One region of the Ruegeria sp. BHSC276 genome, then DNA from elsewhere that is predicted to be linked to it. Evidence: riboswitches for the same ligand, from Rfam matches in the RefSeq annotation. Region 1 holds a riboswitch; the other holds the start of a gene.
What was found. Region 1 has a riboswitch for cobalamin ahead of AC2FMD_RS04765 (DUF1636 family protein). Riboswitches for the same ligand answer to the same signal wherever they lie in the genome.
Positions count from the first base shown of each region.

Region 2: another riboswitch for cobalamin. It lies ahead of AC2FMD_RS12705 (hypothetical protein); the one in region 1 lies ahead of AC2FMD_RS04765 (DUF1636 family protein).

Region 1 is NZ_JBXWRP010000003.1:227,904-231,122, forward strand. Features, by position in the region: gene cobN (cobaltochelatase subunit CobN) at 1-376, opposite strand, end outside; gene cobW (cobalamin biosynthesis protein CobW) at 383-1,438, opposite strand; gene AC2FMD_RS04765 (DUF1636 family protein) at 1,441-1,824, opposite strand; cobalamin riboswitch at 1,907-2,111, opposite strand; gene AC2FMD_RS04770 (LysR family transcriptional regulator) at 2,184-3,059, opposite strand; gene AC2FMD_RS04775 (NAD(P)-dependent oxidoreductase) at 3,168-3,219, shown strand, end outside.
Region 2 is NZ_JBXWRP010000007.1:47,409-50,627, forward strand. Features, by position in the region: gene AC2FMD_RS12695 (alpha/beta hydrolase family protein) at 1-528, opposite strand, end outside; gene AC2FMD_RS12700 (TetR/AcrR family transcriptional regulator) at 612-1,184, shown strand; cobalamin riboswitch at 1,213-1,428, shown strand; gene AC2FMD_RS12705 (hypothetical protein) at 1,516-1,923, shown strand; gene AC2FMD_RS12710 (protein-tyrosine phosphatase family protein) at 1,927-2,430, opposite strand; gene AC2FMD_RS12715 (DNA polymerase III subunit gamma/tau) at 2,586-3,219, shown strand, end outside.

The DNA of each region.
Region 1 (3,219 bases):
GCGTATCCTCGCGCCCGTCGGCGGGCAGCACCGCCAGCGCGATGCCCTTGGCCTGCGCCAGCGCCAGCACCTGCTGCAACCCGTAGGACCAGTAGGGCACGCCGCCGATCAGCCGGATCAGGATGCCCTTGGCGCCCTCCAGCGTCTGCTCGACATAGGTATCGACCGATAGTGGATGTTTCAGCGCCGTCAGGTTCGCCAGCCGCAACGAGGGCATCCGCCCCTCGGGCCCGCCGCCGCGATGCCAGCCGGCCGCGAAAGCACCCAGATCGCTATCCGAAAAGGACAACACCACCAGATCCGCCGGGCTCTGGCCCAGATCGGTCGGGGTCTCGGTTTCTTCGAGCCCGTGGCTTTCGCGGAAGACGACGTGCATCGGTGCTTACTCGGCGGCCTCGGTGACACCGGTCAGGATGCCGCGGATCGCGGCTTCGTCGATGTCGTCATGCTCGGCGATGACCACAAGGCGCGAGCGGTGCTCTTCGTCCGGTTTCCACGGGCGGTCATACTGGTGCCGGACCCGCGCGCCGACCGCCTGAACCAGCAGGCGCATCGGCTTGCCCTGAACGGCGGCATAGCCCTTGACCCGCAGGATGTTCAGCTCGTTCGCCAGACGTTCGATATTGGCGACCAGCTGCGCCGGGTCGGTCTGTTCGGGCAGTTCGACCACGATGCTTTCGAAATCGTCATGTTCATGGTCGTCATGGCCATCGTGATGCGAGGGGCGGGCGTCCATGTCGTCCTCGGCCGCGGCGCCTAGCCCCAGCACCACGCGCACGTCTACCGCACCTTCGGCCACTTCGACCACGGGCAGGGGGCGGGGCGCCTCGGCGGCGATGATCTCGCGCGCTTTGGCCACGCCTTCGGGGCCGGCCAGGTCGGGCTTGGTCAGCAGGATGATGTCGGCGCACGAGATCTGGTCCTCGAACACCTCGGACAGGGGTGTTTCGTGGTCGATCGAGTCATCGGCCATGCGCTGGGCGTCCACCGCCGCGACATTCGGGGCAAAGCGGCCTGCGGCCACGGCCTCGGCATCGGCCAGGGCGATCACGCCGTCCACGGTGATCTTGGAACGGATATCGGGCCAGTCGAACGCTTTGAGCAGCGGTTTCGGCAGGGCCAGACCGCTGGTTTCGATCAGGATGTGATCAGGGCGCGGGTCCAGCGCCATCAGCGCCTCGATCGTGGGGATGAAGTCATCGGCCACGGTGCAGCAGATGCAGCCATTGGCCAGTTCCATGATGTTTTCCGCCGGGCATTCGGGGATGGCGCAGCTCTTCAGGATTTCGCCATCGACACCCACATCGCCGAATTCGTTGACCACCACGGCCAGGCGCTTGCCCTGCGGGTTCTGCATCAGGTGGCGGATCAGCGTGGTCTTGCCCGAGCCGAGAAAGCCGGTGATGACGGTGACGGGAAGTTTTTCGAGGGTGCTCATGCTCAGGCTCCAATCGGGGGAATGCGGGCGGCGCAGTTCTTGCGGAAATGTTCGGGGCGGTCGCGCCATTTCACAAGGCCATCCTCGGTGGCCAGGTATTTGGCAGCGCCTTCGACGATGATTTCGACATGGTCGGATTCGTTCAGGTTCTCATAGACGAAGGTCCAGCGAGACGGCCCGCCGCGCAAAACGATCGAGCAGCCCTGATCGCAGTTTGACAGGCATTCGACCGGCTTCAGGGTGATGCCTTCGGGCAGGTCGGCTGCGGCCAGCGCCTTGTGCAGCAGCGTGCCGGGGCGCTGGGCGTCATCCTCGATGGGCAGCCCGCGTCGGCAGGTGGTGCAGACCAGCAGCTCGACTGGTGCGGTCTCGGTCACGTCTCTCATCCCCCCTCAATTGGTTGTCGGGGGACGGGGTATGCGCGGGCCACGTTGCCGACATGGGCCCGACACCGGAACACCCCGTCCGGTTTGTCTTCGGGCGTTGGCAGGTCTCCCGGCTTGCGGATGTCAGAGCGGTGCTCTGTCGGATGTCCCGCCTTCCCGGCCTGCGGCCAGTGGCATTTGGGCACCCTCTCCGGTCACGGTCGCGGGGGCGGCTGCGTTTGACGGAAAACCGCTGACGCATTCCCTTTTCATCTGCTTGCACAGACACCAACGCAAGCGACATGCGGCACGGGCAGGGGGGTTGTCAAGCGCGCGGGGCCAAGTGCCTTGCCTCGGATCGAAAAAGCGACTTGCCAGGATCAATCCGCGGCATCGCTGGCCAGACAGTCGCGCAGCCAGGCCAGGAACAACTGGGCAGGGATGGACGGAGGCGCCGCGCTGACGCTGCGGATCAGGTAATGCGACTGGGCAAAGGGAATCGCCGGCCCCGCAATCCGGATCGGCGCACCCTGGGCGATGGCGTTGCGCGCGAACCGCTCCAGAACGGTGGCGTAGCCCGCGCCGGCCATCACCAGTTGCAGCGCCGTGACGGTCGTATCCGCCGAATGGCGCGCGGGGCGGTCGGGCAGGTCGATGCCCGTGGCCTCGAAGTACCGCGCCCAGTTGTCCTCGTACCCCAGAATGTGGATCAACGGGCCGTTTTGCAGGTCTGGCGACGAGTCCTGCGCCCGGCAGACGGGCACCAGCCGTTCCGAGCACAGTCGGTCCGCCGCAACACCGGGCCAGTCGCCATAGCCCAGCCGGATTTCCACGTCTACATCCGCGGGCGCGGCCGAGTCGTTCCAGATATGTGACACCAGCCGCACCGGGATCTCGGGGTGCTGAGCGCTGAACTCGGGCAGCTCGGCCGCGATCCAGTAGGTCATCGTCGATATCGCCGCCCGGATGGTCAGCGCCTGCCGCGAGGCGGGGCCGAACAAGCTGTTGGTGGACAGCGCGATATCCGACAGCGCCCGGCGCACGGTCAGCGCATAGGACTGGCCCAGCTCGGTCAGCGACAGGTGTCGCGCGTTGCGGGCAAAAAGCGGCTGCCCGAGGTCCGCCTCGAGTGAGCGGATATGCAGCGATACCGCCGTCTGGGTCAGGCCCAATTCTTGCGCGGCGGTGGTGAAATTCAGGTGGCGGGCGGCGGCCTCGAAGCTACGCAGCCACGCCGGATTGGGCAGGCGGTCCATTTAGCACCAAAATAATTTTTGTATAGATAGCTTTATTATTCGTTTCTTTTGTCGATGGGCAACGGAAATACTCGGGCCAACGAAAACGCGCCTGCGGGAGGGCAGAACATGAAGGTCGGGTTCATCGGTTTGGGCAATGTGGGGGGCAAGCTGTCGGGGT
Region 2 (3,219 bases), on a different contig from region 1:
CGGCAGATAGCCCAGCAGACGCACCAGAGGCGGCACATGACCATACCAGAACAGGCTCGCCAACCCTTTGTAGGGCCAGGGATGATCGGCCAGGGTCACCAGCCCCGAACACACGCAGATCATCCGGTCGATCCGGTCGATCCCGGGCTGAAGCGGCCCCAGCATCCCGCCAACCGAATGACCGATGACCCAAAGCTTGGCATCGGGATAGCGCCGCCGCATCTCGGCCTGCGCCGCCGGCATGTCCTTCAGCGCCCAATCGGCCATCGTGGCATCCGAGTCTTTCAGGCGCCGTTTCAGAGATGTCCCGAAATCGCGATAGTCATAGGTCAGGCAGGCCATGCCCCGTTCAGCGGCCAGCCACCGCGCGAAATGCTGGTAGTAGCCCCGCGGCACGCCGGTTGCCCCGTTCAGTACGACCGCGATTTCCGGCCTGGCCATCGGTGCATAGAGCCGCGCCGACAGGTTTGCCTCGCCCGCCGAAAACTCGAAATCCTCGACTTTCACGGTCTGCTGCGAATCCAACATCCATGCCTCCAAGCGCTCTGGACCGATTGGTCTAATCATTTCATCTGGACCGATCGGTCCAGCCCTGTCAAGATGCGTGCAAGATGACCCGACGTCCGCAAAACACCCGCGATCGCCTGACCCAGACCGCCGCCCGGCTGTTCCAGCGCTCGGGCTACAACGGTGTCGGCCTGACCGAGATCCTGACCGAGGCCCGGGCGCCCAAAGGCTCGCTGTACCACCATTTTCCAAAGGGAAAGCAGGATCTTGCCCTGGCTGCGGCCAGCTGGGCTTCGGACGGGATGCGCGACATGATCGCGGCGGCGTTCAACGACGCGCAGGATTTCCGCGCAGGGGTCACCACCCTTTGCCACAAGATCGCGAAACTGTTCGACACCTCGCCGCAATGGGAGACCTGCCCGATCGCCGCCACCCTGTTCGAAAGCCCCGACAACCGGGCCTTCCGCGACCATGCCGACCGGCTGTACGAAAGCTGGATCGACGAGGTGCGCGGCCACGCGGAACGGTTCGGCGTCGCGCATCCTGACATGGCGGCCGACACCCTGTTCATCATGATGCAGGGCGGCTGGCAACTGGCGCGCGCGCGTCGGGATTCGAATGTGCTGCGCCGGTTGCCCGAGCATGTCCCGTGGGACCGGTTCCAGCCGCGCGACTGAATGCGGCTTGACTCGGCCCGACCCTGACCGCTAGCGATTGGGTGATGGTTCCCGCGCCTTCGGCCGGGATGAAAAGGGAACACGGTGCGGCCCCCCCCGGGACAATCGGAACGGGCCAATGCCGGGACTGCCCCCGCAACTGTAGGCGGAGAGCGATGCCGAGATACCACTGACCGCAAGGTTGGGAAGGTCGGCAAAGCAACGACCCGCAAGTCAGGAGACCTGCCATCAAACGTGAAACCGAAACTCGGACGGGGTGTCCGGGCAGGGTCTGGCCGTGAAATCGGCTGTCCGCCCCGGTCCGCCCCGCCCAGCGCGCGGAGGGCGCATCATGATCTGGAAGACCAACACGCACGAATTTTCCGCAACCGTCTGCCAACGCACGGGCAGGACCTGCCCGGCGCTGGCGCATCTGGCCCGGTCGGTCGCGCAGGCGGTCGCGGCGGCCGACGCGGCAACCTCGCCCCATTTCCGGGTGGAAGGCAGCAGCGAACTGACCCATTGCACGCCGGGCTGCATGGCCCGCTTTGACGCTCGCGCCGACCTGATCCGGGTGTATTGCGGCGCACGCGCAGGGGCAGATACGCAAAGCCTGGACGCCTATGCCGACCTGATGTTCAATGATCAGGCCGATGCCTGCCCCGCGCAGGGGCTGGACACGTCACCCTGCGCGATGCTGCAGGCGGTTGCGCTGGAACCCGCCACCCTGGCGGAACACGCCTTGCCGGCAGTCATCTGACGGTCAGTCCGGGGTAGCAACCCGAGCCGGCGCCGCGGCCCAGAGCAACTGCGCCTCGGTTTCCACGGCGCAGGGGCGAACGGCCCGCAGGCGTTTGAGCGCCGGTTCCGGGGCTTCGCCACATTCGATCATCAGGCGCAGAACGGCCATGCCGGATCGTCCACAGCCCCCCCGGCAATGCACCAGAACTCGCCCGCCGCCGCTCAGCGCATGGCGGGCGGCGGCGCTGACTGGCGGCCACTGGCCGTCAAAGTCATCCCCCGGCGCCGAAAAATCGGCGACCGGCATATGCGCCCAGCGGCTAGCACGCCCTTGGATGTCCGATCCGAAATCTCCCGCCCCCACGGCGACCATCTCGGCCAGGGTCGTCATCGAGATCACAAGACCCGGCGCCCAGCCCCCGATCAGGTCCAGGTCGCCGCGGTAGTCGCCGCCTCCGCCGGGTATCGAGGTCAGGGCAAGCGAACCGCCCCCGACCTGCAGGGCATGAACAACCAGATTGGACATCGAAACCACCCCTCGGGAAACGCATCACTGAAACTATTGGTCCAGTATGGCCCAACCAGCGCCACCGCCAAAGCGAAAAACCTGCACCGGCGCTGTGGACGCGGGGCACCGGGAACTCTACCCTGCATCGTCAGTACGAATCCGTCAGAGCAGACATGACCACACAGTCCAGCCCCGCCTATCAGGTTCTCGCCCGAAAATACCGCCCGGAAACCTTTGCCGACCTGGTCGGTCAGGATGCCATGGTGCGCACGCTGAAAAACGCGTTCGAAGCGGACCGGATCGCGCAGGCCTTCATCATGACCGGCATCCGTGGCACCGGCAAGACAACCACGGCCCGGATCATCGCCAAGGGCATGAACTGTATCGGCCCCGACGGCAATGGCGGACCAACGACCGAACCCTGCGGCCAGTGCGAGCATTGCGTGGCCATCATGGAAGGTCGCCATGTGGACGTGCTGGAAATGGACGCCGCCAGCCGCACCGGCGTGAACGACATCCGCGAGATCATCGACAGCGTGCGCTATCGCGCCGCCAGCGCGCGGTACAAGATCTATATCATCGACGAAGTCCACATGCTGTCGACCAGCGCCTTCAACGCGCTGCTGAAAACGCTGGAAGAGCCACCCGGGCATGTGAAGTTCATCTTTGCCACGACAGAGATCCGCAAGGTTCCGGTCACCGTGCTGTCGCGCTGCCAACGGTTCGACCTGCGTCGGATCGAGCCCGAAGTGATGATCGGCATGCTGCGCAAGATCGCCACCGCCGAGGGCGCGGAAATCTCGGATG